2 regions of the Streptomyces sp. NBC_01454 genome follow, and region 1 is predicted to be linked to the other one. Evidence: riboswitches for the same ligand, from Rfam matches in the RefSeq annotation. Region 1 holds a riboswitch; the other holds the start of a gene.
What was found. Region 1 has a riboswitch for glycine ahead of gcvP (aminomethyl-transferring glycine dehydrogenase). Riboswitches for the same ligand answer to the same signal wherever they lie in the genome.
Positions count from the first base shown of each region.

Region 1 (15,510 bases):
AATAGGCCGAGGGCTTGTCCTCAGTTGCTCGCGTCCACTGTGTAGGTTCTGAAGTAATGACCTGTGTCCATGCCGGGTTGGTTAACTTCATAGTGTTTCGGTGGTCATAGCGTTAGGGAAACGCCCGGTTACATTTCGAACCCGGAAGCTAAGCCTTTCAGCGCCGATGGTACTGCAGGGGGGACCCTGTGGGAGAGTAGGACGCCGCCGAACAAATTGTGAAAAGCCCCGTGGGAACTTCGGTTCCCACGGGGCTTTTTTGTGCTTCCGTGATCTTGGGGACCCGCGGTACGTCGTGGCCGACCGGGCAGGTAAGGTCAAGGGGCATCGTTGGTACATTTCCCCACAGGAGGCCTCGCGTGGAGGTCCAGGAGACGCGGGTCCAGACGGATCGTGTCCTCACCATCCCGAATATTCTGAGCATGGCTCGCCTCCTCGGCGTGCCCGTGTTCCTGTGGTTGGTCCTGTGGCCGGAATTCGGGGGCCCGAAGGTCGACGGCTGGGCGCTGCTGGTCCTGGCGCTGAGCGGCGTCAGCGACTATCTGGACGGCCATCTCGCCCGGCGCTGGAACCAGATCAGCAGCCTGGGACGGATCCTGGACCCGGCAGCCGATCGCCTCTACATCCTCTCCACCCTCGTCGGTCTCACCTGGCGCGAGATCCTGCCGGTCTGGCTCACCGCGGCCCTGCTGGCACGGGAACTGATGCTGCTGATCGCGGTCGGATTCCTCGGACGCCACGGCTACGGGCCTCCCCAGGTGAACTTCCTGGGCAAAGCGGCTACGTTCAACTTGATGTACGCCTTCCCGTTGCTCCTGCTGAGCGACGGAAGCGGCTGGCTTCACACGCTCGCTGCTGTTTTCGGATGGGCGTTCGCAGGATGGGGTACAGCGCTCTACTGGTGGGCAGGGATCCTCTACGTGGTCCAGGTCCGCCGACTCATCCGGGCGGACGCCACCGCCGACTGAGCTCTCCGAAACGGCAGCTTGTGCCAAGGGCCGGCGCCCGTACGTGAAAGCAGGAGCGGTGGGCGCTCTGGACAAGTGAAGTCGGCAAGACCGTCGTCTCTTAGAGGAGGACGCTTCCGACATGAAGGCCGTTGTGATGGCCGGCGGCGAAGGAACACGCCTTCGCCCCATGACGTCCAGCATGCCCAAGCCGCTGCTCCCGGTCGCGAACAGGCCGATCATGGAGCATGTACTCCGGCTGCTGAAACGGCATGGTCTCAATGAGACCGTCGTGACCGTGCAATTCCTTGCCTCGCTCGTCAAGAATTACTTCGGCGACGGGGAAGAGCTCGGAATGGAGCTCACCTATGCCAATGAGGAAAAGCCGCTCGGTACCGCGGGAAGTGTGAAGAACGCCGAGGAAGCGCTCAAGGACGATGCCTTCCTCGTCATCTCCGGTGACGCCCTCACCGACTTCGATCTCACCGATCTGATCCGGTTCCATAAGGAAAAGGGCGCCCTCGTCACCGTCTGTCTCACCCGGGTCCCCAATCCGCTCGAGTTCGGCATCACCATCGTCGACGAGGCCGGCAAGGTCGAACGTTTCCTGGAGAAGCCCACCTGGGGCCAGGTCTTCTCGGACACCGTCAACACCGGCATCTACGTCATGGAGCCGGAGGTCTTCGACTACTTCGAGCCCGATGTGTCGGTCGACTGGTCCGGCGATGTCTTTCCGCAGCTGATGAAGGAAGGCAAGCCGATCTATGGCTATATCGCCGAGGGCTACTGGGAGGACGTCGGCACCCACGAGAGCTATGTGAAGGCCCAGGCCGATGTGCTCGAAGGTAAGGTCGATGTCGAAATCGACGGCTTCGAGATCTCACCGGGCGTGTGGGTCGCCGAGGGCGCCGAAGTACACCCCGACGCGGTGCTGCGCGGTCCGCTGTACATCGGCGACTACGCCAAGATCGAGGCGGATGTGGAGCTACGTGAGCACACTGTCGTCGGCTCCAACGTCGTGGTGAAAAGCGGTGCGTTCCTGCACCGGGCCGTCGTGCACGACAACGTCTACATCGGTCAGCAGAGCAATCTGCGCGGCTGTGTGGTCGGCAAGAACACCGACATCATGCGGGCCGCCCGGATCGAGGACGGCGCCGTCATCGGCGACGAGTGCCTGATCGGCGAAGAATCGATCGTGCAGGGGAATGTGCGGGTCTACCCGTTCAAGACCATCGAGGCCGGTGCGTTCGTCAACACCTCGGTGATCTGGGAGTCCCGCGGTCAGGCGCATCTCTTCGGCGCCCGGGGCGTGTCCGGGATCCTCAACGTCGAGATCACGCCGGAGCTCGCCGTGCGGCTCGCGGGCGCGTATGCCACCACGCTCAAGAAGGGCTCCACGGTCACCACCGCGCGGGACCACTCCCGGGGTGCCCGGGCGCTCAAGCGTGCCGTGATCTCCGCGCTGCAGGCCAGCGCCATCGACGTACGCGACCTGGAGAACGTCCCGCTGCCGGTCGCCCGCCAGCAGACCGCCCGCGGCAGTGCCGGCGGCATCATGGTCCGTACGACGCCCGGCGTGCCGGACTCCGTGGACATCATGTTCTTCGACGAGCGCGGCGCGGACCTCTCACAGGCCGGACAGCGCAAGCTCGACCGCGTCTTCGCCCGGCAGGAGTACCGCCGCGCCTTCCCCGGCGAGATCGGTGATCTGATCTTTCCCGCCAGCGTCTTCGACTCCTATACGGGGTCCCTGCTGCGGGCCGTGGACACCACAGGCGTCAGCGACTCCGGACTGAAGGTCGTCGTGGACGCCTCGAACGGCAGCGCCGGACTGGTCCTGCCCAGTCTGCTGGGACGGCTCGGCGTCGACGCGCTGACGATCAACCCCGGGCTCGACGAATCCCGGCCGACCGAGACCGCCGACGCCCGGCGGGCCGGGCTCGTCCGGCTCGGCGAGATCGTGGCCTCGGCGCGGGCCGACTTCGGTGTGCGCTTCGACCCCGTGGGCGAGCGGCTGTCCCTGGTGGACGAGCGCGGCCGGATCATCGAGGACGGCCGGGCACTGCTGGTCATGCTGGATCTGGTCGCGGCGGAACGGCGCACCGGCCGGGTGGCGCTGCCGGTGACCACGACCCGGATCGCCGAGCAGGTGGCGGCATACCACGGGACGCAGGTGGAGTGGACGACGACCTCGCCCGACGATCTGACCCGTGTGGGACGTGCCGACGGCACCGTCTTCGGCGGGGACGGCATGGGCGGCTTCATCATCCCCGAGTTCAGCAGCGTCTTCGACGGCTCGGCCGCGTTCGTCCGGCTGATCGGCCTGGTGGCCCGCACGCAGCTCACGCTCAGCCAGATCGACGCACGGATCCCGCGGGCACACGTCCAGCGCCGCGACCTCGCCACCCCGTGGGCGGTCAAGGGTCTGGTCATGCGGCACGTCGTCGAGGCGGCCGGCGACCGGGATGTCGACACCACCGACGGTGTCCGTGTGGTGGAGAGCGACGGCCGCTGGGTGCTGGTGCTGCCCGACCCCGCCGAGGCGGTCACCCACCTGTGGGCGGAGGGGCCCGATGACGCCTCCGCCCAGCAGCTGCTGGACGAGTGGTCCGCAGTGGTGGACAGCGCGGGACGCTGACCCGGACCCCACCGGCGCGCCGTGAACCGGCACGCCGGTGGGGCCATTGGGAGACTGTCGGGCCGACGTGCGACGATGTGCGGCATGTCGCAGCAGCGCCCCGATCGGAGCAGCCCGAAAGCGTCCGCCGCGCGCCCCGATGCGTCCATGTCGCTGCTGACCAACGTGATGGATCACAGCCTCGACGAGGGATATGCCGAGGCCGCCGCGCGGAAGTCCGAAACCGGGGTGCGCGGTCTGCCGCGTACCCTGCGCGCGAAGCTGGGGCTCGCCGCCGGACTGGTGCTCGCCGCGGTCGTGGTGACGGTCGGGGCGGCGCAGGCGCAGATATCGGCACCGACGCTCGCCAAGGAGCGCGAAGAGCTCATCCACCGCATCCAGACGGGCACCGGCGAGGCGGACAAGCAGCAGCACCGGGTCGACGCGCTGCGCGACGACGTCAGCCGGATGCAGCGCGAGGCGCTGAAGCAGCACGGCGGGGGCAAGGCCGAGCTGCTGGGGCTGCTGGCCGGTTCGACGCAGGTCACCGGGCCGGGGGTGAAGCTCGTCGTGGACGATGCCAAGGGGGCGGAGTCCAGCGGCGGCGGACCGCGTGAGAGCAGTGGTTTCTCGGACACCGGGCGGGTACGCGACCGGGATATGCAACGCGTCGTCAACGGCCTGTGGGCGTCCGGTGCGGAAGCCATCTCCGTCAACGGACAGCGGCTTACGTCACTCTCGGCGATCAGAGCCGCAGGAGACGCCATACTGGTCGACAACAAGCCGCTGGTGCCGCCTTACACGGTGCTGGCGGTGGGGGACGGGCAGCGGCTGAGCACGGCGTTCCAGGACAGCGCCGACGGCCAGTACCTGCATGTGCTGCAGGAGAACTACGGCGTCCGCACCAGGATTTCCGCGGAGAGCGAGATCACGCTGCCGCCCGCGCCCAGCTTGATCGTTCGTACCGCAAAGCCGCAGGCCGGTGCCGCCAAGGCGGACGGCGCCGACACAGGGAAGGGCACATCGTGATCGCCGTACTGGGCCTCATCGTGGGAGTCGTGGTCGGACTTGTCGTCCGTCCCGTGGTGCCGACGGTGGTCGAACCCTACTTGCCGATCGCCGTCGTCGCGGCGCTGGATGCCGTGTTCGGCGGTCTGCGCGCGATGCTGGACGGCATCTTCGACGACAAGGTCTTCGTGGTCTCCTTCCTGTCGAACGTGGTCGTCGCCGCACTGATCGTCTTCCTCGGCGACAAGCTGGGCGTCGGCGCCCAACTCTCCACGGGTGTCGTCGTGGTGCTGGGCATCCGGATCTTCTCCAACGCCGCGGCGATCCGCCGGCACGTCTTCAGGGCGTGAGACGGATGACACCGGACGAGAACCCCCAGCCGGAGAAGCAGCCGGAGCAGTCGGAACAGCCGGAGAAGCCGGGAATGCAGCCCGAGCAGCCGGAGCAGCCGGAGACGGAACAGGGCCAGGACCACGGCCCGGCCGGCCGGCGGCCGATGCCGCCCGAGAGCCCCGGCGCCGCCGAGCGGGCGGAGGCCGACGAGACGCCCGAGCCTCAAGAACCGGACAGTGCTGGACAGAAGCAGGACAAAGGGGCAGACTCCTCGACTCCGGACGCGGTTGCGGAGAACGGGAGCGCGGCACGCCCGGCATCCGGTCGGGAGCGGCTTGTCGCGAGTCTGTGGCCGCCCCGCCTGACCCGGGCTCAACTGATCGTTGCGCTGCTGCTGTTCATTCTCGGCCTCGGCCTGGCGATTCAGGTACGTTCCACGAGTGACAGCAGCGCGCTGCGAGGTGCGCGCCAGGAGGACTTGGTGCGCATTCTGGACGAGCTGGACAACCGCTCCCAGCGGTTGACCGACGAACAGCGGCGACTGGAAGGGCAGAAGACCGAGCTGGCGAACAGCTCGGACCAGGCCGAGGAGGCCCGTAAGCAGACCGTGGAGAAGGAACAGCAGCTGGGCGTGCTGGCCGGGACCGTCGCGGCGCAAGGGCCCGGCATCACCCTGACCATCGACGACCCGGCGCATTCCGTCGAGGCGGACAAACTGCTGGACACCATCCAGGAGCTGCGGGCGGCCGGCGCCGAAGCAATCCAGGTCAATGATGTCCGGGTCGTCGCGAACACTTCGCTGTCGGACGTCCGTGGTGGTGTGGGGATCGACGGCAAGCGGGTCACTCAGCCGTACCGCTTCAAGGTGATCGGCAAGCCGGAGGATCTGGAACCGGCGCTGAACATCCCCGGCGGAGTGGTCCAGACTCTGGAAAAGGAGCAGGCCAAGGTGTCTGTGACCCGTGAAAAGAAGATCATTGTGGACGCCTTGCGAGAGGCGAAGCGGCCTGACTACGCTCGGTCGTCGTCGCAGTGAGGCGTACAGGTATGTCGAGTGTCCGGCGAGGGCATGAGGTAGCGGGGGGTCGACGCACCGTGCGTGTGGTGTGTGGTGGAAACTGTCTGAAGGCCACGGACGTTCACAGGATGTCCGGATGGGCCGGTGTGTGCATCGAGGGTTCGTCCTGCCCCACGGGCGGGTCTGTTTCGTTCAAGGGGAATCGCCCGTGAAGTTGTTTGGAAAGCTGTTCGGCAAGAGCGCACGCCAGGAGGGCGGCAGCGGCTCCGCGCGGCACCGTGCTCCGCGCCAGCCCGATGAGAGCGGCGCGGCCGAGGACCGTCCGCTCTTCCGTGACGAGGTCGGCGGGCCGTCCGGGGGGCACGGCGCGGGTTCTGTTGACCCCTCCGTGCCCGGCCGCATAGGTTCCCAGGAATCATCGGCCGCACGCACGGGTGGAGGGTCAGCCTTGCCGGTTTGTACGAGGTGCGGCAGCCGGAACGCCGAGGCGAGCCGGTTCTGCTCCAACTGCGGTGCGCCGCTGCGACCGGGCGCCCAGCCCGAGCGGGCTTCCGAGACGACCTCGACCATCTCCATTTCGGGGCTGGAGGCCTACGACTCCGAGGCGACGGGCCAGAATCTGTCGCCCTCGCTGTCCCCCGAGGCCCAGGCGGCCGTCGACGCCCTCCCGCTGGGGTCGGCGCTGCTGGTCGTCCGCCGGGGTCCGAATTCGGGCAGCCGCTTCCTTCTGGACGGCGAGCTGACGACGGCGGGCCGGCATCCGCAGGGCGACATCTTCCTCGACGACGTGACGGTCTCGCGTCGCCACGTGGAATTCCGCCGCGGCCCGGACGGTCTCTTCACGGTCGCCGACGTCGGCAGCCTGAACGGCACCTACGTCAACCGTGAGCGGATCGATTCCGTCGTCCTCGCCAACGGCGACGAGGTCCAGATCGGCAAGTTCCGCCTGGTCTTCTACGCGAGCCAGCGAGGCGCCGGTATCTGACCGGCCGGGGAAGGCATATGCGCCATACACCGAAAGGCGGTGCCGGCCCGTCCGGCACCGCCTCCTCGGACGGCAAGCCGGTGAGCATCGGCACGGTGCTCACCCGGCTGCGCGAGGAGTTTCCCGAGGTCACCATCTCCAAGATTCGCTTCCTGGAGGCCGAGGGGCTGGTCGAGCCGAAGCGCACGCCTTCCGGATACCGCAAATTCACGCCCGCGGACGTGGAGCGGCTCGCGAACGTCCTGCGGATGCAGCGGGACCACTATCTGCCGCTGAAGGTCATCCGCGAGCACCTGGACGCCCTGGAGCGCGGTGAGCAGGTGCAGCTGCCCGCTCCGGCCACTCCGTCCCGGGACCTGGTCGAGGGCGTGTCCGAGCCGGGTGCGGAGCGTCCTACGGCTGCCCGGATCGGCCGGGCCGAGCTGCTGGCCGCCGCGGAGGTGGACGAGGCGACACTCGCCGACTGGGAGTCCTACGGACTCATCGTCTCCCACGCGGAGGGCGGATACGACATCGAGGCCGTCACGGTGGCCAAACTCGTCGCCGACCTGGGCCGCTTCGGTCTCGAACCGCGGCATCTGCGGGCGGTGAAGGCGGGCGCCGAGCGCGAGGCGGGCCTGGTCGAACAGGTCGTTGCACCCCTTCGGCGGCACCGTAACCCACAGACCAGGGCGCACGCCGAGGCGACCGCCAGGGAGCTGGCAACGCTGTCCGTACGGCTGCACGCGGCCCTTCTGCAGACCGCTCTGCGGGTCCGGCTGTAGCGGGCAAACGACTGCCCGACTACCCAAACCGGCCGGGCACGTCCTAGGGTTGCTGTGTGAACGAGCTCGACGTCGTGGGTGTCCGGGTGGAAATGCCTTCCAGCCAACCGATCGTGCTCCTGCGGGAGGTGGGAGGCGATCGTTACTTGCCCATTTGGATCGGGCCAGGGGAGGCCACCGCCATCGCCTTTGCCCAGCAGGGCATGGTCCCTGCCAGGCCGCTGACGCACGACCTTTTCAAGGACGTGCTCGAAGCGGTGGGCCAGGAACTGACGCAGGTCCGCATCACGGATCTGCGCGAGGGGGTTTTCTATGCAGAACTCGTCTTCGCGAGCGGAGTCGAGGTCAGCGCGCGTCCGTCGGACGCCATAGCGCTGGCGCTGCGCACCGGTACGCCGATCTTCGGTACCGACGGTGTGCTGGACGACGCGGGGATCGCCATCCCGGACGAGCAGGAGGACGAGGTGGAGAAGTTCCGCGAGTTCCTCGACCAGATCTCGCCCGAGGACTTCGGTACCAACAGCCAGTGATTCCGGCCGGTCGAACCATCTGTTTTCGGCCAAACAATGAGCCGTTCCCCGTTTCGGGTCACGAGAAACCACTCGTAGGGTGATTATCACTCGGCGTGGCGAGCGCGGCGATCGTTGACGCACCCCGAGTGACTGCATACCGTCGATATGGCAGGTCCCGTCCGGGACGTGGAGGACGGAGGGCGGCGTGGCAATCACCGGCGACGGTATGGCGGCGGAAGGGGCGTTGCCGCTCCACTCGGGCGCGGCAGCGAACCATGCCCCGGCACCGGCCGCGGCGGTGTCGGGGGACTGCGAGGCGCAGAACATCGGCTATCGCGGCCCGACCGCCTGTGCGGCAGCGGGCATCACCTATCGGCAGCTCGACTACTGGGCGCGTACCGGCCTGGTGGAGCCGAGCATCCGGCCGGCGTACGGCTCCGGCACCCAGCGGCTGTACAGCTTCCGGGACGTCGTGGTTCTCAAGATCGTCAAGCGGCTGCTGGACACCGGGGTGTCGCTGCAGAACATCCGCACCGCCGTGCAGCACCTGCGGGCGCGGGGGCTGGCGGATCTGACGCGGATGACGCTGATGAGTGACGGGGCGACCGTCTACGAGTGCACCTCACCGGACCAGGTCGTGGATCTGCTCCAGGGCGGCCAGGGCGTTTTCGGGATCGCCGTGGGCGTGGTGTGGCGGGACGTGGAGGGCGTGCTGTCACAGCTCCATGGGGAGCGTGTGGACACCGGCGAGACGCTGATCGGGAAGAACCCGCACGACGAGCTGGCGCGACGGCGCAACCGGGCCGGCTGAGTCCCCGGCAAGGTGCGCGGCCCGGCATCGGGCCGATTGTCAGTGGCATGGGGCAGCATCGGAGATGTGAGACCTGCGCCGACGATCCTGCATCTGGACATGGATGCGTTCTTCGCGGCCGCCGAACAGGCGGCCAAGCCGAGTCTGCGGGGCAAGCCCGTGGTCGTCGGCGGGATCGGGGTGCGCGGAGTGGTCTCCACGGCCTCGTACGAAGCCCGGGTGTTCGGCGTCCGCTCGGCGATGCCCACGGCCCAGGCGCGCCGGCTGTGCCCCAACGCGGCCTATCTGGCCCCTCGCTTCACGCTGTACCGCCAGGTGAGTGAGGCGGTGATGGAGCTGCTGCACGCCCTGTCGCCGCTGGTGGAGCCGCTCAGCCTGGACGAGGCGTTCGTCGATCTGGAGGCCGGCGGGGTGCCGGCCCGGACCGCTGCCGTACGGGCCGTGGGGGAGCGGCTGCGGCGCGATATCCGGTCCACCACGGGGCTGACCGGCTCGGTCGGGCTCGCCGGCGCCAAGATGCTGGCGAAGATCGCGTCCGAGGCGGCCAAGCCGGACGGCCTGGTGGTGATCGAGCCCGGCACCGAGCGGGAGCTGCTGGATCCGCTGCCGGTGCGGACGTTGCCCGGGGTGGGTCCGGCCACGGCCGAGACGCTGCGCCGGGCCGGGATCCACACGGTCGCGGAGACCGCGGAGGCCGGCGAGGCCGAGCTGGTCCGGCTGCTGGGCCGGGCGCACGGCGCCGGGCTGTACGCGATGGCGCTGGGCCGGGACGACCGCCCGGTGGTGGCCGAGCGGGACGCGAAGTCGATCTCGGTCGAGGACACCTTCGAGGTCGATCTGACCGACCGGACCCGGGTGCGCAGCGAGATGCTGCGGCTGGCCGACCGCTGTGTCCAGCGGCTGCGGGCGGCCGGGCGCTCCGGGCGCACGGTAGTGATCAAGGTGCGGAACTACGACTTCTCGACGCTGACCCGCTCCGAGACGCTCCGCGGGCCCACCGATGACCCGGCGGTGATACGGGAGGCCGCCGTGCGGCTGCTGGAGATGGTGGACACCACGGGCGGGGTGCGGCTGCTGGGCGTGGGGGTCAGCGGGCTGGCCGACTTCACACAGGAGGATCTGTTCGCCCAGCTGGCGACGGAGCGGGAGGCGCGAGAGGCCGAGGAGGCCGCGGGGGCGGCGGAGCCGGCCGATGGCGGCGGGCGGGCGCAGGAGGCCCAGGAGGAGTTGCCGCGGCGCTGGCACCCGGGCCTGGACGTGGTGCACGAGGAGTACGGTGCCGGCTGGGTGCAGGGGAGCGGAGTGGGGAGAGTGACCATCCGCTTCGAAACGCCGTGGTCCGCACCGGGAAGGGTGCGGACCTTTGCTGTCGAGGACCCGGCGCTGCGGCCGGGGGAGCCCCTGCCGCTGGTGGGCGGGGGGCCGGCGGATGCTCAGTCGTCCGAGCCGGCGATCTTGCCGAAGTCGCTGTCGCCGGATCCGGGTGAGGACACCGGATCGGTCGGGGAGGAGATATCCAGCCGGTAGTGGTGGTAGAGCTGGAGTTCTTGCTCGGGGGAGAGATGGCGGCCCACGCCGAAGTCCGGCGCGTCCTTGATCAGCTTGCGGTCGTAGGGAATGTGCAGGCCCTCACCGACCATTTTGCTGGGCTCGAGGGGGACGAACGCGTCCCGGCTGAAAAGTCCGGTGCGCACGGCCGCCCACTCCGGTTCCCCCGTCGCGTCGTCGAGGTAGACCTCGTCGATCGTGCCTATTTTCGCGCCGTTCCGGTCGAACGCTTTGCGGCCGATCAGGCTCCGGGGATCGATATCGGTTTGCACGGCCCCTCCAATTGGTCGCAACTGCCCTGTGACAACTACCAAACGGCACATTTCATGCCCTGGCCACTCGAAGGATCCTTCGACTGCTGCGCTGGTAGGCTGGCGAATGGCCGTAGACCCCGTGCGGGAGAGTCCTTGTCGTTCGCGACCAGGGCGCCGAAGGAGCAAATCCTCCCCGGAATCTCTCAGGCACACGTACCGCATGGACGAGGTCACTCTGGAAAGCAGGGCGGGCCTCGGAAGGCACAGCTCCGGGACCCCTCCTCACCGACGGTGAAAGCCGGGCCGCCTCGCGCGGGCCGGTGAAGCTCTCAGGTTGAGATGACAGAGGGGGAGGGCCGTCCGGGCACCCGCCTCGTGGTGCCCCTCGTAGGTCGCACCGACCAGGAGGCCCCCGCAGATGACCACCAATCGCATCTCCTTGACCGAGCTGGAAAGCGGCACCCCCTTCGCGCGCCGGCACATCGGTCCCGACCACGAGGCGCAGGCGAAGATGCTCGCGCACGTCGGTTTCGGTTCGCTGGACGAACTGACCGCCACCGCCGTACCCGACGTGATCAAGAGCACGGAGGCGCTCGGCCTGCCGCAGGCCCGTACCGAGGCCGAGGTCCTGGCGGAGCTGCGCGACCTCGCGGACCGTAACCAGGTGCTGTCGTCCATGATCGGACTCGGCTACTACGGCACCTTCACCCCGCCGGTGATCCTGCGGAACGTGATGGAGAACCCGGCCTGGTACACCGCGTACACGCCTTACCAGCCGGAGATCTCGCAGGGCCGCCTGGAGGCGCTGCTGAACTTCCAGACCATGGTCGCCGAGCTGACCGGGCTGCCCACCTCCGGCGCCTCCCTGCTGGACGAGGGCACCGCCGCGGCCGAGGCCATGTCGCTGTCCCGCCGGGTCGGCAAGGTCAAGCAGGGCGTCTTCCTGATCGACGCCGACTGTCTGCCGCAGACCGTCGCCGTGATCCGGACCCGCGCCGAGCCGACCGGCGTGGAGGTCGTGGTCGCGGACCTGAGCGAGGGGATCCCCGCCGAGGTCGCCGAGCGCGGTGTCTTCGGTGTGCTGCTGCAGTACCCGGGTGCCTCCGGCGCGGTCCGCGACCCGCGCGGCGTCATCGAGCAGGCCCACGAGCTGGGCGCGATCGTCACCGTGGCCGCCGATCTGCTGGCCCTGACGCTGCTGACCTCGCCCGGTGAGCTCGGCGCGGACATCGCCGTCGGCACCACCCAGCGCTTCGGCGTCCCGATGGGCTTCGGCGGCCCGCACGCCGGCTTCATGGCCGTGCGCGACCAGTTCGCCCGCAGCCTGCCCGGCCGCCTGGTGGGCGTCTCCGTCGACGCCGACGGCAACAAGGCCTACCGCCTCGCGCTGCAGACCCGTGAGCAGCACATCCGCCGCGAGAAGGCCACCAGCAACATCTGCACCGCGCAGGTGCTGCTCGCCGTCATGGCCGGGATGTACGCCGTCTACCACGGCCCCGAGGGCCTGCGGACCATCGCCCGCCGCACCCACCGCTACGCGACCATCCTCGCCGAGGGCCTGCGGGCCGGCGGGGTGGAGACCGTGCACGGCGCCTACTTCGACACCCTGACCGCGCGGGTGCCGGGCCGGGCCGCCGAGGTCGTCGCCGCCGCCCGCGCGGCCGGGATCAACCTCCGGCAGGTCGACGCCGACCTGGTCGGTATCGCCTGCGACGAGACCACCGGACGCGCCGAGCTGGCCGGGGTCTGGGATGCCTTCGGTGTGCGGGGCGACATCGAAGAGCTCGACGCGGCCGTCGCCGAGGCGCTGCCGCAGACGCTGCTGCGCGGCGACGACTACCTCAGCCACCCGGTGTTCCACCAGTACCGCTCCGAGACCGCGATGCTGCGCTACCTGCGCACCCTCGCCGACAAGGACTACGCGCTGGACCGCGGCATGATCCCGCTCGGCTCCTGCACGATGAAGCTGAACGCCACCACGGAGATGGAGCCGGTCACCTGGCCCGCCTTCGGCCAGCTCCACCCGTTCGCGCCCGCCGGCCAGGCCGAGGGCTACCTCACGCTCATCCAGGAGCTGGAGGAGCGGCTGGCCATCGTCACCGGCTACGACAAGGTCTCCCTCCAGCCGAACGCCGGCTCGCAGGGCGAGCTGGCCGGTCTGCTGGCCGTCCGCGCCTACCACCGTGCCAACGGTGACGAGCAGCGCACGGTGTGCCTGATCCCCTCCTCGGCGCACGGCACCAACGCCGCCAGCGCCGTGATGGCCGGGATGAAGGTCGTCGTCGTCAAGACCGGCGAGGACGGCGAGGTCGACGCCGACGATCTGCACGCCAAGATCGAGAAGCACCGTGACGAGCTCGCGGTCCTGATGGTGACCTACCCCTCCACGCACGGCGTCTTCGAGGAGCACATCACCCAGATCTGCGCGGCCGTGCACGACGCCGGCGGCCAGGTCTACGTCGACGGCGCGAACCTCAACGCGCTGGTCGGGCTCGCCGAGCCCGGCAGGTTCGGCGGCGATGTCTCGCACCTCAACCTGCACAAGACCTTCTGCATCCCGCACGGCGGCGGCGGCCCCGGTGTCGGCCCGGTCGGCGTCCGTGCCCACCTTGCGCCCTATCTGCCCAACCACCCGCTGCAGCCCGCCGCGGGCCCCGAGACGGGCGTCGGGCCGATCTCCGCGGCTCCCTGGGGCTCGGCCGGCATCCTGCCGATCTCCTGGGCGTACGTCCGGCTGATGGGCGGCGAGGGCCTCAAGCGCGCCACCCAGGTCGCGGTCCTGAGTGCCAACTACATCGCCAAGCGGCTGGAGGCGCACTACCCGGTGCTCTACACCGGTCCTGGTGGCCTGGTCGCCCACGAGTGCATCATCGACGTCCGGCCGCTGACCAAGGCGACCGGCGTGAGCATCGACGACGTCGCCAAGCGGCTGATCGACTACGGCTTCCACGCGCCGACGATGTCCTTCCCCGTGGCCGGCACGCTGATGATCGAGCCGACCGAGAGCGAGGACCTGGACGAGCTGGACCGCTTCTGCGACGCGATGATCGCCATCCGGGCGGAGATCGAGAAGGTCGGCTCGGGGGAGTGGGACAAGGGCGACAACCCGCTGCGCAACGCCCCGCACACGGCGGCCACGCTCAGCGGCGACTGGACGCACCCCTACACCCGCGAGGAGGCCGTCTTCCCGGCCGGCGTCGATGCCGCCGAGAAGTACTGGCCGCCGGTGCGCCGCATCGACGGCGCCTTCGGTGACCGTAACCTCGTCTGCTCCTGCCCGCCGCTGGACGAGTACGACAGCTGATCCCCGCAGACAGCATCAAGGGCCCTCGGCAGGTGTGCCGGGGGCCCTGGTGTGTCGCGTGCCGGACGGTCGCCGGTCAGGCGGCGGTGGCCCGGGTGCGGTGCGGGGCGATGACCTGCCCGTCCGGTAGCAGTTCACCGGTGTCCTCGAAGAGCAGGACGCCATTGCAGAGCAGGCTCCAGCCCTGCTCCGGGTGGTGTGCCACAAGATGGGCGGCCTCCCGGTCGGTGGAATCCGCTGACGGGCAGGGCGGTTGGTGCTGACACATGGAAGTTGTCTTTCGCTGCGGAGTGGTGAACGTCGTCGTGCGGCGCGATGAGGTGTTCATGGCCGCTCCCCCGTTTCCTTCGGTCGGTCCCAGTGTTGCCCCACGGACGGGATTCCGCAGGGATTTCGCGGCAGCGGTACTCACTCGGTACTGACGCGTCACCCGTGCGGGCGGTTGCTCTCAATTGCACGCTTCCCCAAGAGGGTTGGCCGTGGCGTCCACGGGCTAGTCCGCGTGGGTGAGCGCGACAGCGTGCCCCGTGGCCGGAAGGGGCCACGGGGCACGGACCGGCGGGACGGCGGGCGCCGGTGTCCGGGTGGGGCGGGAGCCGATGCAGGGGGTGGAGTGGAGCCGATGGGGTGGGGTCAGGCGGGTTCGCGCAGGAGCGGGGCGGGGGCCAGCCGCAGGGTCAGCCGGGGGAGCAGATCGGCGAGGCGCTGCGGGCGGTGCGCGGCGATCCCCGGCGGGGCGGGTGCCAGCGGTACCAGCAGGTCACCGGCCGCGGGCAGGCCCTCGGTGCCGTCGGAGGCGGTGTCGTGATGCAGCCACAGCGTGAGCATGTACAGCTCGGGGACGGACAGCAGGCGCGGCTGGAGGGGCGCGGTGAGGGCCTCGGCCTGGGCGAGTGCCTGCTCGGTCGCGGCGACGTAGGGGCCGCCGCAGAAGCGTGCGAAGGTCCAGCCGTCCGGGGTGAGCCGCGCCTCGGCGGTCGCCACGGCACGCTCTCCGCCACGGACCAGGAACCGCCAGCCCGCCAGTCGGGTGTGCGGGGTGCCGCCGGGCCGGCTGATGTCGTCCCAGACGTGCACCGGCAGCGGGTGATCGGGGCTGAGCGGCCCCTGATGGGTGCGGAGCGCGGAGACCGGGGCCTCGCGGACCGCGGTGGGGGAGCCGAGGGCGCCGAGGACGCTGCGCAGGGCGGGCGCAGGGGCAGGGGCGAGGAGCAGCGGCATGGTGGGTCGCCTCTCACTTCGGAGACACGGTGGAGCGCGGCGGGTGCAAACGGCGCTGTCTGCGGGCGGGGTCAGAGCGTGGCCGGCCGGGGCTGCGGCGCGGCGGGGTCGGCCGCGGTGCCCCCGTGCCGGTGGAAACACCGGGACACTGGGCGCCAAGTCTCTGCCTCGTCAGCGGAGTTTATACG
Region 1 covers NZ_CP109460.1:7,265,291-7,280,800, forward strand. Annotated here, with positions in the region: rRNA gene OIU81_RS32170 (23S ribosomal RNA) at 1-22, shown strand, start outside; rRNA gene rrf (5S ribosomal RNA) at 97-213, shown strand; gene OIU81_RS32180 (CDP-alcohol phosphatidyltransferase family protein) at 360-968, shown strand; gene OIU81_RS32185 (mannose-1-phosphate guanyltransferase) at 1,090-3,585, shown strand; gene OIU81_RS32190 (DUF881 domain-containing protein) at 3,661-4,593, shown strand; gene OIU81_RS32195 (small basic family protein) at 4,590-4,922, shown strand; gene OIU81_RS32200 (DUF881 domain-containing protein) at 4,928-5,941, shown strand; gene OIU81_RS32205 (FHA domain-containing protein) at 6,060-6,908, shown strand; gene ftsR (transcriptional regulator FtsR) at 6,926-7,672, shown strand; gene OIU81_RS32215 (bifunctional nuclease family protein) at 7,729-8,202, shown strand; gene OIU81_RS32220 (MerR family transcriptional regulator) at 8,390-8,995, shown strand; gene OIU81_RS32225 (DNA polymerase IV) at 9,062-10,522, shown strand; gene OIU81_RS32230 (PRC-barrel domain-containing protein) at 10,429-10,815, opposite strand; glycine riboswitch at 10,930-11,026, shown strand; gene gcvP (aminomethyl-transferring glycine dehydrogenase) at 11,216-14,101, shown strand; gene OIU81_RS32240 (DUF5999 family protein) at 14,178-14,369, opposite strand; gene OIU81_RS32245 (hypothetical protein) at 14,735-15,322, opposite strand.

Region 2 (15,510 bases), 4.8 Mb from region 1:
GCGGTGAAACCTGCGGGGCGGGTCCGATCTCGCTCAGCCGAAGCCCACCGTCTCCAGGGCGTTCGCCGCACGCCGGTCGAGAAGGACCGCCGAGCCGACCCCGGAGGGCAGGTGGGCCGCCTCCGCCGCGCCGAGCAGCCGGCCCACCGCCCCGCGGTGCCGCGCGAAGGCGTACCCCGACACCCCGCGCCCACGGGCCTCCTGGCCGGAGCGCGCCACCTCCGGCGGCACATCGAGCAGCACCAGATGCAGCCCGCGGCCGCCGCGCAGCGCCGTCCGGGCGAGCCAGCCGCGCACCCACGCCAGCGTCCCGCAGTCGTGCACCACCACGCTGTCGCCGGAGCGCAACGCGCGGCGCAGCGCCAGATAGTGGGCGACCCGGACCAGCGGGCGGTAGAGGGCGTAGGGCAGCCGGCGCAGCCTGCCGCGCTCCCACCGTTCGCGTACGTCCTGCGAATCGATGCGGTGGACCAGGGCGCCGCGCCCGTCCAGCGGCGGCACCACACGGTGCATCAGGGTGCTCTTGCCGCTGCCCGGCAGCCCGGAGACCACCACCAGATCGCCCGCCGGGAACCGCAGCTCCACCGCGCCCCGCGCCCGCCCCGCGCCCCGCAGATCCACGACCCCGGCGCGGCGGCCGGGCCGCAGGACCGTGCGCCGCGCCCGCCCGCCGCGGGACACGGCGGCGGCCCCCGCCACGGCGCCGGGACGCACGGCCCCGGCAGACACGGCCCTGGCGGGCACGACCCCCGAAGTGGCACCGCATGCCGCTTCTCCGTGCACCGTGATCACCCTCCCCGTCCGGTTCTGTTCCGGTTCGAGTCCGTCCCGTACCCGCAGAGTGTCAAGAAAAGGTAATGCCCATCAAGGTGGTTCCCCGATCCGCCCACGTCATGGGCGGGGCACCCACAGGGGCTCCTGTATCCGGCGAACCCGTGCAATGATGTGGCCGCCAGGTGCACCATGCGTCTCACTTGTGCACCGCCAACTCCATACCGGCCGCTTGAACCCGCGCGGGAGAGTCCCCGGCCGCCATGGGCGGGGCGCCGAAGGAGCAAGTCCTCCCTTGAATCTCTCAGGCCCCTATACCGCGCGGGCTAGGCAGATCTGAAAAGCGAGCCACCGCCCGGTTCATGGGATGGCTCCACCCAAGGTGCAAACCGGGTCCGTTCGCGGGATCCCGGTGAACCTCTCAGGTTCCGATGACAGATGGGGAGAACGTCCTCTCACCCATGCCTGGGAGCCCAGAACCATGACTGATGCCCCCCGCCGTACCGCGCTGGATGCCACCCACCGTGCACTCGGCGCGACCATGACCGACTTCGCCGGCTGGGACATGCCGCTGCGCTACAGCAGCGAGCGCGAGGAGCACCTCGCCGTCCGTACCCGCGCCGGCCTCTTCGACCTCTCCCACATGGGCGAGATCACCGTCACCGGCCCGCAGGCCGCCGATCTCCTCGACTACGCGCTGGTGGGCAACATCGGCGGCGTCAAGACCGGCCGCGCCCGCTACACCATGATCTGTGAGGCCGAGGGCGGCATCCTCGACGACCTGATCGTCTACCGCCTGGCCGACCAGGAGTACATGGTCGTCGCCAACGCCTCCAACGCCCAGGTGGTCCTGGACGCGCTGACCGCACGGGCGGGCGGCTTCGACGCCGCGATCCGCGACGACCGGGACGCCTACGCGCTGCTCGCGGTGCAGGGACCGGAGTCCCCCGGCATCCTCAAGGCGCTGACCGACGCCGACCTGGACGGCCTGAAGTACTACGCGGGGCTGCCCGGCACGGTCGCCGGCGTCGAGGCACTGATCGCCCGTACCGGCTACACCGGCGAGGACGGCTTCGAGCTGTTCGTGCGGCCGGCGGACGCGGTCGCCCTGTGGGAGGCGCTGTCCGCGGCCGGCAAGGACGCCGGGCTGGTGCCCTGCGGTCTGTCCTGCCGCGACACGCTGCGCCTGGAGGCGGGCATGCCGCTGTACGGGCACGAGCTGACCACCGCGACCACGCCGTTCGACGCGGGCCTGGGCCGGGTCGTGAAGTTCGAGAAGACCAGCAACAACGGTGACTTCATCGGCCGCGCCGCGCTGGCCGCGGCCGCCGAGCGCGCCGAGGCGAACCCGCCACGCAAGCTGGTCGGTCTGATCGCCGGGGGCCGCCGGGTGCCGCGCGCCGGATACCGGGTCGTCACCGCCGACGGCACGGTCATCGGTGAGGTCACCTCCGGGGCGCCCTCCCCCACCCTGGGCAAGCCGGTCGCCATCGCCTATGTCGACGCGGCCTACGCCACACCGGGCACCGAGGGTGTCTGCGTGGACATCCGTGGAAGCCATGAGCCGTACGAGGTCACCGCGCTGCCGTTCTACAAGCGGCAGAAGTAGCGGCGCGCTCCCCCGGGAGCCGACCACGGCGCGCGCCCGCGCGTCTCACTGTGCAAGACCCTCCCCCGGCCGCGCGCCAGGGGCGACCCCCTTTCACGACCACACCCTCGCGTACAGGAGAATCGAGCCATGAGCAACCCCCAGCAGCTGCGCTACAGCAAGGAGCACGAGTGGCTGTCGGGCGCCGAGGACGGCGTCTCGACGGTCGGCATCACCGAGCACGCGGCCAACGCGCTCGGCGACGTCGTCTTCGTGCAGCTCCCCGAGGTCGGTGCCACGGTCGCGGCGGGCGAGACCTGCGGCGAGCTGGAGTCGACCAAGTCGGTCAGCGATCTCTACTCGCCCGTCGACGGGGAGATCGCCGAGATCAACGAGGACGTCGTCAACGACCCCTCGCTGGTGAACTCCGCCCCGTTCGAGGGTGGTTGGCTGTTCAAGGTGAAGACCAGCGGTGAGCCGGCCGAGCTGCTCTCGGCCGACGAGTACGCCGCCTTCATCCAGAGCTGAGCCGCCGGCTCCCCGTCCGCCCCCGCCCGAGCGGAAGCCCCCCGGCCGCTGCGTCCGGCCGGACCCCGATCGCGCCCCTGACTCCCCCAGGAAGACTCATGTCGCTTCTGAACAGCTCCCTCCATGAGCTCGACCCCGATGTCGCCGCCGCCGTCGACGCCGAACTCCACCGTCAGCAGTCCACCCTCGAAATGATCGCGTCGGAGAACTTCGCCCCCGTCGCCGTCATGGAGGCCCAGGGCTCCGTCCTGACCAACAAGTACGCCGAGGGCTACCCCGGCCGCCGCTACTACGGCGGCTGTGAGCACGTCGATGTGGTCGAGCAGATCGCCATCGACCGCATCAAGGCGCTCTTCGGCGCCGAGGCCGCCAACGTCCAGCCGCACTCCGGCGCACAGGCCAACGCCGCCGCCATGTTCGCCCTGATCAAGCCGGGCGACACCATCCTGGGTCTCAACCTCGCCCACGGCGGGCACCTGACCCACGGCATGAAGATCAACTTCTCCGGCAAGCTCTACCACGTGGTGCCCTACCACGTCGACGAGAAGACCAACCTGGTCGACATGGAGGAGGTCGAGCGCCTCGCCAAGGAGCACCGCCCCAAGCTGATCGTGGCCGGCTGGTCCGCCTACCCCCGCCAGCTCGATTTCGCCGCGTTCCGCCGGATCGCCGACGAGGTCGGTGCCTACCTCATGGTCGACATGGCGCACTTCGCCGGCCTGGTCGCCGCCGGTCTGCACCCCAACCCGGTGCCGCACGCCCACGTGGTGACCACCACCACCCACAAGACCCTGGGCGGCCCGCGCGGCGGCGTCATCCTCTCCACCCAGGACCTGGCCAAGAAGATCAACTCCGCGGTCTTCCCCGGCCAGCAGGGCGGTCCCCTCGAGCACGTGATCGCCGCCAAGGCCGTCTCCTTCAAGCTCGCCGCCTCCGACGACTTCAAGGAGCGCCAGCAGCGCACCCTCGACGGCGCCCGGATCCTCGCCGAGCGCCTGGTCCAGGACGACGTCAGGCAGCACGGCGTCTCCGTGCTGTCCGGCGGCACCGACGTGCACCTGGTCCTGGTCGACCTGCGCGACAGCGAGCTGAACGGGCAGGAGGCCGAGGACCGTCTCCACGAGGTCGGCATCACCGTCAACCGCAACGCCATCCCCAACGACCCGCGGCCGCCGATGGTGACCTCGGGTCTGCGTATCGGCACCCCGGCGCTGGCCACCCGCGGCTTCACCGCCGACGACTTCCGCGAGGTCGCCGACATCATCGCCGAGGCCCTCAAGCCCGCCTACGACGCCGACGCCCTCAAGGCCCGGGTCACGGCCCTGGCCGACAAGCACCCCCTCTACCCGTCGCTGTGACGCGTCTCATGCGCTGACCTCCCCGGCCCGCCCTCGCCGGCGGGCCGGGGGGCGACGGGACGGGACGGAGGCCGACGGCTCGGTGGAGCCCGGGGCCACCACCCCGGGCTCACGCCCCGCCCCTCTCCGCCCCCTTGCCCTCCTTCTCTCCCCTCTCCCCCTTCGCCCCCTTCTCTCCGTTCTCCCCCTTCGCCCCCTCTCTCCGTTCTGCGGAATTCCGGGGTGTCCGGCGCCCTGACCGGCCTCCCGGTCCTGCCCCGGCCGACCGACCCCGCCTCCGCGTCCCGGCCGGCCCACCACCGGGGCTCCGACGGCCGGCAGCCGTGCGGGGCCCGGCATCCACCGCGGCTCCGCATCCCTCCCGACACCGGCTGTTACCTCCGGCGACGGATACCCGCCGGCTTCCGTCCGGAGGCAGCGCGTCCGGTCCGCGTTACGCTCGACAATCGGCGCAGAAACGTACCTCCTGCTCCATTGCTCCACCGTCCACCACGAGCAGACAAGGGAGTCCGCCCCCGTGGCCATCTCCGTCTTCGACCTCTTCTCCATCGGCATCGGCCCCTCCAGCTCCCACACCGTCGGCCCCATGCGCGCCGCGCGGATGTTCGTCGGACGGCTCAAGAAGGACGGCCTGCTCGCCCAGACGGTCAGCGTGCGCGCCGAACTCTTCGGCTCCCTGGGTGCCACCGGCCACGGCCACGGCACCCCCAAGGCCGTCCTCCTCGGCCTGGAGGGCCACTCCCCCCGCACCGTCGACGTCGAGACCGCCGACGACGAGGTGGAGCGCATCCGCACCACCAAGCGCCTGCGGCTGCTGGGCGCAGAAATAGGCGGCGCCCACGAGATCGACTTCGATGAGTCGTCGGAGCTGATCCTGCACCGCCGCCGCGCCCTGCCCTACCACGCCAACGGCATGACCCTCTTCGCCTACGACGGCACCGGCGCCCCGCTGCTGGAGAAGACGTACTACTCCGTGGGCGGCGGCTTCGTCGTCGACGAGGACGCCGTCGCGGGCGAAAACCCGATCGTGCCCGACGACACCGCCCTGACCCACCCCTTCCGCACCGGCGACGAGCTGCTGCGGCTCTCCCGCGACACCGGGCTGTCGATCTCCGCCCTGATGCTCCAGAACGAGAAGGCCTGGCGCACCGAGGACGAGATCCGCACCGGGCTGCTGGAGATCTGGCAGGTCATGCAGTCCTGTGTCACCCGCGGTATGAGCCGTGAGGGCATCCTGCCCGGCGGCCTGAAGGTCCGCCGCCGCGCCGCCCACTCCGCCCGCCAGCTGCGCTCCGAGGGCGACCACAGCGCCCGCGCCATGGAGTGGACCACGCTCTACGCGATGGCCGTGAACGAGGAGAACGCGGCCGGCGGCCGGGTGGTGACCGCCCCCACCAACGGCGCGGCCGGCATCATCCCCGCCGTTCTGCACTACTACGTCAACTTCGTGCCGGGCGCCGACGAGGAGGGCGTCGTCCGCTTCCTGCTCGCGGCCGGCGCGATCGGCATGCTCTTCAAGGAGAACGCCTCGATCTCCGGCGCCGAGGTCGGCTGCCAGGGCGAGGTCGGCTCCGCCTGCTCGATGGCCGCCGGCGGCCTGGCCGAGGTCCTCGGCGGCTCGCCCGCCCAGGTCGAGAACGCCGCGGAGATCGGCATGGAGCACAACCTGGGGCTGACCTGTGACCCCGTCGGCGGTCTGGTCCAGATCCCGTGCATCGAGCGCAACGGCATGGCCGCCGTCAAGGCCGTCACCGCCGCCCGCATGGCCCTGCGCGGCGACGGCCACCACCACGTCTCCCTCGACAAGGTCATCAAGACCATGAAGGACACCGGCGCCGACATGAGCGTCAAGTACAAGGAGACGGCGCGGGGCGGGCTCGCGGTGAACATCATCGAGTGCTGAGTTGTAGGCCCTGAGCAGCGCGCTTGTGTTTTTGGGCGCTGGTCAGGGCCTTCCCTGCTCGCACCGCGGAAAGTCCCGCACACGTCCCCGGGACCAGGTGAAAGCCCATGGGCGTCGCGCTCTTTCAGGACCGGTGGGTGGCAACCCAGGCCGCGACCTGAGCGCGTGAGGTGAAGCCCATCTTGGTCAGGATGCGGTCCACGTGCCCTTCCGCGGTGCGTCGGGAAATGGTCAGCCGGGCCGCGATCTCCTTGTTGGTCATGCCCTCGGCGACCAGGTCGGCGACTTCTCGCTCGCGGCGGGTCAGGGGCGCGGACGCCTCCTGGGCGGGCGGCGGTGGACCGGACGAAGACGAGTCGTGCAGTGCGTAGGCGACGGCTTGCTCCAGGGTCAGCGCTCGGCCCGCTCGGGTGGCGGCGTCGAATGCGGCGGCGTCCAGTGCCTTGCGCAGCTGTGCCTCGAACTTCTGGTGGCCCGTCTGGAGATGGCCCAGTCCGGTGAGCGTCGATCCGGCGACCTGCCATGCCGCGTCGGCCGCGCCCATCAGCGTCGCGGCACGTTCGTGGAGTCCCGCGGCGGCCGCGCACCACCCCAGTACCTCCAGGCACTGAGCCACTCCGCACTGGTCGTAGGACTGGGGCTTGTCCCTCAGGGCATGCCGCACCAGAGTGCCCGTGCGCGGATACAGCCCGCGCCGGTAGTGGTCCAGGCCCTGGGCCCACAGCGCATGGGTGCGCGACCACGCGGCGCCGTGGTCGTCGCACAGCGCCAGGAACCGCTCGGCGTGGACGGTGGCGGCGGGGTCGTCGAGACTGACACAGGCGCTCGTGAGCATGCAGGCGGCGACGGCGGCACTGCCGGCGTCCCCGGCGGCCTGATGCCGGGTGAAGGCCTCCTCGAGCAGCACGCTCGCGCGGGGGAAATCTGCTTGGAAGAGGGCCACGAGCCCCTCGAGATGCACCGCGCCCCGGGCCAGCTCCCGCTGTTCTCCCAGGACGGCCGCCATGGCCCGGCACTCCTCCAGCCGCGTCCGCGCGGCGCGGAGGTCTCCCTGGAGCACGGCCACCAGACCGTCCACGAAGAGTGCCCTGGCCCGGAGGAGGCTGGGCTCGTCATCGAGTGCGAGGGCTCGGCCGAGCCAGCGGCGGCCCTCGTGGAAGGACCCGTAGCCGAGCGGGTGGCTCCACAGGGAAGCCGCCAGGCCCATCGCGACCTGTGCCTGACCCGGCTCGCTCGTGGTGAACGCGAGTGCTGCCTGGAAGTTGGCGTGCTCGATGCGCAGCCGGGTGAACCAGGCCATCTGGTCCGGCCCGAACCATGCGGTTTCGGCTTGCCCGGCCATCCGGCAGTAGTAGTCCCGGTGCCGTTCACGCAGCACGGTCTCCTCGCCCGAGACGGCCAACTGCTCCCGCCCGTATTGGCGCAGTGTTTCCAGCAGCCCGTACCGCATGCGCGTGCCCTGCTCCTCGCAGGTCAGCACGGACTTGTCGACCAGGCCGGTGATCAGGGGGAGGACGTCTTGCCGGTCAATTCCCGCACCGGAGCAGAGCTGTTCGGCCGCTTCCAGATCGAAACCGCCGGACAGCACCGAAAGCCGCGCCCACAGCAGTCGCTCCTGGCGCGTGCACAGATCGTGGCTCCAGTCGATCGCCGCCCGCAGGGCCCGCTGGCGCGGCGGGGCGGTCCGCGGCCCGGCGCCGAGCAGCCGGAAGCGGTCGTCGAGACGGCTGAGGATCTGAGGCGCCGACAGGACCCGCATCTGGGCTGCCGCCAGTTCGATCGCCAGCGGCATCCCGTCCAGCCGACGGCAAATCTCCTCGGCCACCGCGGCGTTCTGCGAGGTGAGCGGGTAATCCGGCCGCACGGCGACGGCACGATCGGCGAACAGGGCCACTGCCTCGCTGTGCTCCGCGGACACCACGGGAGCGGACAGCGTCATCGGCGGCACCGGGAAGACCCGCTCCCCGCTCACCGTCAGCGCTTGACGGCTCGACGAGAGCACCTGCAGCTCGGGGCTCCGGGCCAGCAGGGTCGCCACCAGCTCCGCGCAGCCGTCCAGTACATGCTCGCAGTTGTCCAGTACCAGGAGCATCCGCCGGCCCGCTATGTGTTCCACGAGGCGGGTCAACGGGTCACTCAGCGCCTCGCGGCCAACCCTCAGCCGCGCCGCGACGGTCTGGGCGACCTGTTCCCCGGCCTCCAGCGCGGCCAGCTCCACCAGCCACACGCCGCCGGGAAAGGACCGCCGTACGTCGGCAGCCAGGCGCAGCGCCAGCCGGGTCTTGCCGATCCCGCCGGGCCCGGTCAGGGTCACCAGTCGGCCGCGCGAGAGCAACGCCCTGGCCTCGGACAGCTCACGCCGCCGCCCGATGAACCGGGTCATCTCAGCAGGCAGCGTGCCCGCCTCCTGCACGTGACCGCCCATGCTCCGACCCTAACCGTCCCCGATACGGCGGGCAAACACGTGTACGGGCCGGTATATCCGGTATACGGCGAGAGGGACGTGCCCTTTCGTGAACCGTCCCGCTCCGCCTCTCCCGCCCTCCACGGCCGCCTCGCACATGATCCGCAAGCGCCGCTGTACTGACCGCAACCTCTCGCGCGCACGGGCCGCGCCGATGGGGGCCGCGCCACCGCCGGCCCGGCCCCCATCGGTCTCAGGCGCGGTGCTGGTGGAGGAAGTTGGTGATGAGCTGCTGCCACTCCTCGGGCCGCTCGACCATGGGCAGGTGGCCGGTGGGGATCTCCGCGAGCTCGGCGCCGGGGATGTTCTCGGCGAGCCGGCGGTGCAGGGCGGGGGGCGCCATGTGGTCGACAGTGGTGGAGATGACCAGGGTGGGGACGCGGATGCCGGCGAGGTCGTCGCGGACGTCGATCCGGCTGACGAGGTCGGCGTGCTCGACGGTGCCGTCGGCGATGTCGGCGGCGGCGTAGGCGATGACCTGCTCGAGCTGGTCGGCGGGCATGGCCTCCATGGCCTGGGGGCTGAGGGCGTGCGGGAAGAGGAACTCGCTCACCAGACGGCGGTCGCCGGTGGCGGCGAGCTTGCCCCAGACCCTGACGGTGAGGGCCTGCTGGTTGTTGGGGTGGGCCATGGTGGCGGACAGGACGAGGGCGGTGACGCGCTCGGGGTGGCGGGCGGCGGCGCGTATCGCGACGGGACCGCCGAGGGAGTAGCCGTGCAGGGCGAAGGTCTCCAGGCCCTCGGCGACCGCTGCGGCGACGAGCTGGTCGGCCAGGTCGTCGAGCATCAGCGGGCTGGTGGAGCGGGGGGTGTCACCGCTGCCGGGGTAGTCGACGCCGACCACGGTGTGGTGGGCGGCGAGGCCCTCGAGGATCGGGCCGTAGGTGCCGGCGATGCTGCTGCCGGCGCCGTGGGCCACGGCCAGGCCCGGGCCGGAGCCGAGGACGGTGCGGGCGAAGGTCGCCTCGGGGAGGGTGCGTGCGGACATGAGTGATCAATCCTTCTGGGGTGGTGGTGCTCAGTGGGGTGGGGGATGGAGGACGGCCGGGGGCGACGGCAAAGGAACCGTGCGCGGCCCCTGTTGCCGACCCGTCAGCCGCGAGGCGCAGCCGTCGGCCTCCGGGAGCGCACTCCCGAACGGTCCCCTGAACGCCTCGCCCGGCGTGACCTTCAGGGCACCTTCAAGGCACGGCCCGGTGCCGCGGGACACGGCCGCTCACACGGCCGCTCACACGGCCGCTCACACGGCCGCTCACACGGCTGCAGCATGGCGACGACAATCCCCCGTACCTCGATGGGCACTTATGTGGTGTGCCTCCGCGCGGGCGCGGAAGCAGCAGGCCCCACCACTCTCCCGGTACGCCGCGGTCCTGGGCAGGCGAGAAATACGGGTATCGCTACCTGCTCCGTGCGTACCCGTGCCCCGCATGCCACCAGCGGCGACGTCCATCGGAGGCGTTGCCCGGCCGGACCGACCGACCGATCACTTCACCATGACGGGAATGAGGAGGCAGCCAACAGGTAGTGGTCTGCGTAGTCTCCGCCTTCTCGCCGCAAGGCGGGCCTCCTGGCCTGAGAGGCGTTCCACTGCTGCGCCGATCACCCTCGGTGAGGACGATGGAAACCACGCAACAGCTCTCACCGGCGCTCCGGACGCCGATCCATGCCCCCGGCGACGGCTCTCGCGACGACGATGCTGCCGATTCGGTGGTGCTCATGGTGTCGGAGCTGGTCACGAACGCCGTGGAGCACGCTCAACCGCCGCTCGTCCTGCACGTGTCCCGCGAGCACACGGCTCTTCGGGTGTGGGTGGGAGTCACCGATGGCGGCCCCGCGACACGGGAAGGGCCCTGGACGTCGTCCTGTGCATACGAGGAACACGGGCGCGGCCTGAGCATGGTCAAAGCCCTGGCCAGCGCGCACGGTGCCCACAGTCACGGGGGTGGAACCACTCATTGGGCCCGCATGCCCGTGGCGTACGGGGAGCTGCTGCTCATGGCCGACGAGTCCGGCGAGTCCTGACCGGCCTTATTCCTTGGCCCCTTCCTTGGCCCCTTCCTTGCCTATTCCTTGGCCTCTTCCTTGGTCCTACGCGGCTGTCGGGCGCTCGCGGGCCCGGAGTCCGCACGGAAATCACCCGGGAGCGGACGACGGCGTCGGCGCTGCAGCGCACCCTGCTGCCGCAACAGCTACCGGCGCTCAGTGCCGTGGAAGCGGCGTCGCGCTACCTGCCGGCCAGGGGCCATACCGAGCTGGGAGGCACCTGGTTCGACGTGATCCCGCTCTCCGGCGCACGCGTGGCGCTGGTGATGGGAGGTGTGGCCGGGCAGGGCCTGCAGGCGGCGTTGGCCATGGGGAGGCTGCGCATCGCGTTGCGGACGCTCGCCGATCTCGACCTCGCTCCCGAGGAGTTGCTCACCGTGCTGAACGACCAGATCAACCGGTTCATGGACGAGCCCGGTCCGGACGCACGGGGCGAAGGGCTCACCGGCGGCGCGGCCGGGAGCACGTGCGTGTATGCCGTCTTCGATCCCCTCTCGCGGCGATGCACCGCTGCCGTCGCAGGCCATCCCCTGCCCGTGCTGGCGTCGACGGACGGGCAGGCCGTGCTGCTCGATCTGCCCGGTGGGCCTCCCCTCGGCCGCAGCGGAGCCACCTTCGCGAGCGGCGAGGTGACGCTCACCGACGGAGATGTGCTCGTGCTGTACACCAGGGGCCTGGTGGAGTCCGGGCGGCGAAGCCCCGACACCGGCCTCGAACGGCTCCGTGAGCTCCTGTCCGGCCCCGCCCTCACCTCGACCGTCAGGCTCGAACGTGTCTGTGAGGCGGTGGTCAGCCGCCTCCTCCCCGGCAGCCGCAGGACGACGCCGCTCTGCTGGTCGCACGGGTGCGCGGGCTGGATCCGGACCGGCACGCCACGTGGGAGCTGGCAGCCGAGCCCGAGGAAGTGGGCCGGGCACGTGCGCGGGCAACGGCGAAGCTGTCCGAATGGGGCCTGGAGGAGCTGGCGTTCAACACCGAGCTGGTGGTCAGCGAACTGGTCACCAACGCCCTCCGCTACGGCAGCCCGCCGATCCGGCTACGACTGATCCGCGATCGCACCCTGATCTGCGAGGTGACGGACGGCAGCAGCACGTCCCCCCACGTCCGGCGCGCGCTGGAGACCGACGAAGGAGGACGCGGCCTCTACATGGTCGCGCAGCTCGCCGAGCTCTGGGGCACCCGCTACCACACCCGTGGCAAAACCATCTGGGCCCAACAACCGCTCCCTGACGGTCTCCTCGCGTCCCCGCCGTAGGGCCGTCGGCAGGACCGGTGGTCCCGTCGTCGTGGCCGGCCCGTGCGTCGGTGCGCTAGCGGCCGACTTCCCAGGCGAAGGGTGGGAGTTCCCGGGCCCGGGAGTAGATGTCCAGGGACTGGCGGGCGGGGACGAAGGGGTGGACCCGGGCGCCTTCGAGACCGGCGAGCAGGCGGGCGCAGTGGTGGACACAGCCGGCGACCTCCCGGCCGTGGCGGTCGACGATGGTGGCGGCGTCGTGCCGTCCCTCACACGGGGTGGGGTCCTTGACGGCGGCGGCCGGGCAGCGGGCGGCGGACGCGGCGGCGGCCGGGCGCGGCACGGGGAGGTCGGGCGGCTGGTTCCTCATGGTGGTCCCCCTGGCGGTGCGGTGGTACGTGCCGTGGGCTGCCGGTGGCGGGTCGGCCGGAGCGCGTCCGCCGTACCGGTGCCCAGGACAGTGCTGCTCGGCGCGGGGGGCGTCCATGCCGCCTTGGCGAAGACCTGGTCGGATCGTCAGCTCTTCATGGGAATGGCTGGTGCGGGGGCATACGGCCGGGTCAGGAGCGGTCCGGGCGGGGCACGGCGAACGGCTCCAGGAGCAGCGCGAGGCAGAGCAGTACGGTCGCCAGGAGCCAGCCGCCGAGGACATCGCCCGGCCAGTGGACGGCCAGGTAGACGCGGGTGAGGCCGACACCGGCGGCCCAGAGGGCGAGCACCGTCCACCAGGCACGGGCGGCCGCGGGCCGGACCCGCCGCGCGATGCCCCAGGCGAGGATGCCGGCCGCCAGCGCCGAGGTGGTGGCGTGGCCGGAGGGGAAGGCGTAGCCGGCGGCGTACCCGGCCCAGTCGGCGGCCGGCGGGCGGGGACGGGCGAGCAGCTCCATCAGGCCGTAACGGATGCCCTGGCCGACGGCGAGGGCGAGGACGGCGCAGCCCACCGCGCGCAGCCGCCCCCGCGCGCCCCGGGCGGCCAGCAGCCCGGCGAGCACCGCCATCGCATACGGGACCGGGCCGGTGCCGGTGGCGCTCAGGGCACGGGCGAGCGAGCGCAGTGGCTCCCCGTGGTGCGCGGCGGACCAGTGGACGGCGGCCCGTTCGGGGGCGAGCGGGGCACCGTGGCGTACGGACACCGTGACGGCGAGAGCGGTGAAGAGCGCCGCGCAGACCGCGGCGACGGTCAGGAGCGGGCGGGCGCCGGGGCCACGCCGTGCCGCCGGCCCTTCCGGCCCCGGCGGCGGCCCTTCCGGCCCCGGCGGCGGCCCGGGCGCCGTCACCGGGCAGCCACCAGGGGACGCAGCCGGGTGGCACGGATCCGTTCGACGGCGGGGCCCGCGTGGCGGGCGAGGGGGGCCAGCAGCCAGGCGAGGAGTGCGCCGACGAGCAGGCCGGCGACGACGTCGTGCGGGTAGTGCGCGCCGACCCAGATGCGCGAGGCCGCCATCAGGAGGGCGGCCGGGACCGCGATCCGGCCCAGTTGCCGGTCGGCCAGCAGCAGGGCGACGGCGGCCGCTGCCGCGATGGCGGAGTGGTTGCTGGGGAAGGACCAGTCGCCGGGGGCGGGGCAGGCCTCGACGGTGACGGTGTGCAGCGTCTGACAGGGCCGCTGTTCGTCGAAGAGCGTCTTGACGAGGGAGTTGGCGGCGTAGACGAGGACCACGACGACCGGGGCGGCCAGTGCGGCGGCCATCGCGCCGGGGGCGCCGCGGCGCGCCCGCCACCAGCCGATCAGCATCAGGACGGCGAAGAGGCCGAGGCCGTAGTCGGTCCCGTAGGAGATGAGGGTGTTCAGGCCGGACGGGGCGTGCTGCGCCAGGCCGGTGATCCAGGTGTACAGGCCGCCGTCTATCGAGGCGCCGCCGAAGGCGAGGTGGTTCACGGGTGCTCCTTGGCGGTTCAGCGGTGGCACGGTGGTGCGGACGGCGCGGGGCGCACCCCGGGGCAGTGGCCCGGCGCCCGGTGACGTGGCGGGCAACCCCTCTCACCTGCGGAAGTGCAGTGGCGGCGGCGATGTCGGCGGCCGCTCCCATAATGAGTGACGGGCCTGCCCCACGACCGACCGGCCGACTACAGTCACGTAGACGGTCCTCGGAACTGTAGACGACGAAAAGGTGAAGGGCGTTCCATGTCGGAGACAACACCTGCTCAGCGGCGCCCTGCCGGAGAGCTGGAGGCGAGCGTGCTCGCGGCGCTCTGGGTGGCCGGGAGCCCGCTGAGCCCGGCCGGGGTGCAGAGCGCACTGGGCGGCCGGCTGGCGCGCACCACCGTCACCACCATCCTCACCCGGCTGCACGACAAGGGAGCGGTGTCCCGCTCCCGGGCCGGCCGCGGCTTCGTGTACTCACCGATACACGACTCCGCGGGGCTGACCGCCCGGCGGATGCGCAGTGAGCTCGACAAACAGGACGACCGCGGCACCGCCCTCGCCCGCTTCGTCTCCCAGCTGACCAGCGAGGACGAGCAGCTGCTGCGGTCCCTGCTGGAGTCGGCGGAGGACGACGCCCCCGGCCGGCCGCCCGCCGCCGGGCAGCCCGGCTCCGGAGCCGGCCCGTGATCATCGCCGTCTGGATCCCGCTGCTGATGCCGCTGCTCGCGGTGCCGGCCGCCCGTCGCCTGGCCGAGTCGCTGCCCCCGCGCGCCGCCGCCTGGCTGCTGACCGGCTGCGCCGCCGCGCTCGCCGGCTGTACGACCGCGGCGCTCGGCCTGCTGCTGGCCGCCGGGGTGCTGCGGCTGCCCCCGGTCGCCGCCCTGGGCCACCTCTCGCTACCGCTGCTCGGCGACAGCGGCGACGGTGCCGTGACCGTCCCCGTGGCCGCTGCCGCCGCCGGTCTGCTCGGCGCCTGCGCCCTCGCCGTCGCGCGCCACGCCCGCCGCCACCGCGCCGAGCTGCGCACCGCCCGGCACGCCACCGGCGCCCACCCCGCCTCCGGCGATCTGGTCGTCCTCCCGGACCCCACGCCCGAGGCCTACGCCCTGCCGGGCCGGCCGGGCCGGGTGGTGGTCACCGCAGGGATGCTGCGGACGCTGCCCGCGGCCGAGCGGGAGGCGCTGTTCGCCCATGAGCGCGCCCATCTCGCGGGCCGCCACCATCTGTTCCTGCTCACGGTCACGCTCTCCGCGGCCTGTCATCCGCTGCTGCGCTCGCTGCGCGCGCCCCTGGCGTACGCCCTGGAGCGCTGGGCCGACGAAGCCGCCGCGTCCCGGGTGGGCGACCGCCGGGTCACGGCCCGGGCCATCGGACGCGCCGCGCTGGCCGCCCGCCCGGATGCCCGGGCGCCGCACCGTCCCAGCGGTGTGCTCGCCGCGACGGCCGGCCCGGTGCCGCGCCGGGTCGCCGCCCTGCTGGCCGACGAGCGGGCGACGGGTCACGCCCGGGTACGGGCCGGCTTCCGGTGCCGCCGGCTGATCGCCGCGGCCCTGCTCGCCTGCGTCGGCTTCTCGGCGGCCGCCGCCCTGGACGCCGCGGCCGATCTGCACGAATCGGTGGAGGTGGCCCAGGGGGAGGCGGCGCACTGAGGGCGCCGGGTAGCGGCGGGACCGAGCCGCGGTGTCAGGCGCCCCCGGGCTCGCGCCCCGGGTGCGTCCGGGTGCCGGCGCCGCTCCCCTGTCCCGTGCCGACCG
Region 2 covers NZ_CP109460.1:2,476,031-2,491,540, forward strand. Annotated here, with positions in the region: gene OIU81_RS10665 (AAA family ATPase) at 34-729, opposite strand; glycine riboswitch at 1,005-1,101, shown strand; gene gcvT (glycine cleavage system aminomethyltransferase GcvT) at 1,253-2,380, shown strand; gene gcvH (glycine cleavage system protein GcvH) at 2,510-2,887, shown strand; gene glyA (serine hydroxymethyltransferase) at 2,986-4,245, shown strand; gene OIU81_RS10685 (L-serine ammonia-lyase) at 4,763-6,148, shown strand; gene OIU81_RS10690 (ATP-binding protein) at 6,273-8,573, opposite strand; gene OIU81_RS10695 (alpha/beta fold hydrolase) at 8,806-9,600, opposite strand; gene OIU81_RS10700 (ATP-binding protein) at 10,230-10,634, shown strand; partial or broken gene OIU81_RS10705 (PP2C family protein-serine/threonine phosphatase) at 10,922-11,401, shown strand; gene OIU81_RS10710 (ATP-binding protein) at 11,500-11,910, shown strand; gene OIU81_RS10715 (hypothetical protein) at 11,966-12,259, opposite strand; gene OIU81_RS10720 (phosphatase PAP2 family protein) at 12,450-13,166, opposite strand; gene OIU81_RS10725 (phosphatase PAP2 family protein) at 13,163-13,768, opposite strand; gene OIU81_RS10730 (BlaI/MecI/CopY family transcriptional regulator) at 14,015-14,443, shown strand; gene OIU81_RS10735 (M56 family metallopeptidase) at 14,440-15,405, shown strand; gene OIU81_RS10740 (HAMP domain-containing sensor histidine kinase) at 15,440-15,510, opposite strand, start outside.
Region 2: linked by a shared signal. The riboswitch ahead of gcvT (glycine cleavage system aminomethyltransferase GcvT) and the one ahead of gcvP (aminomethyl-transferring glycine dehydrogenase) in region 1 are both predicted to bind glycine.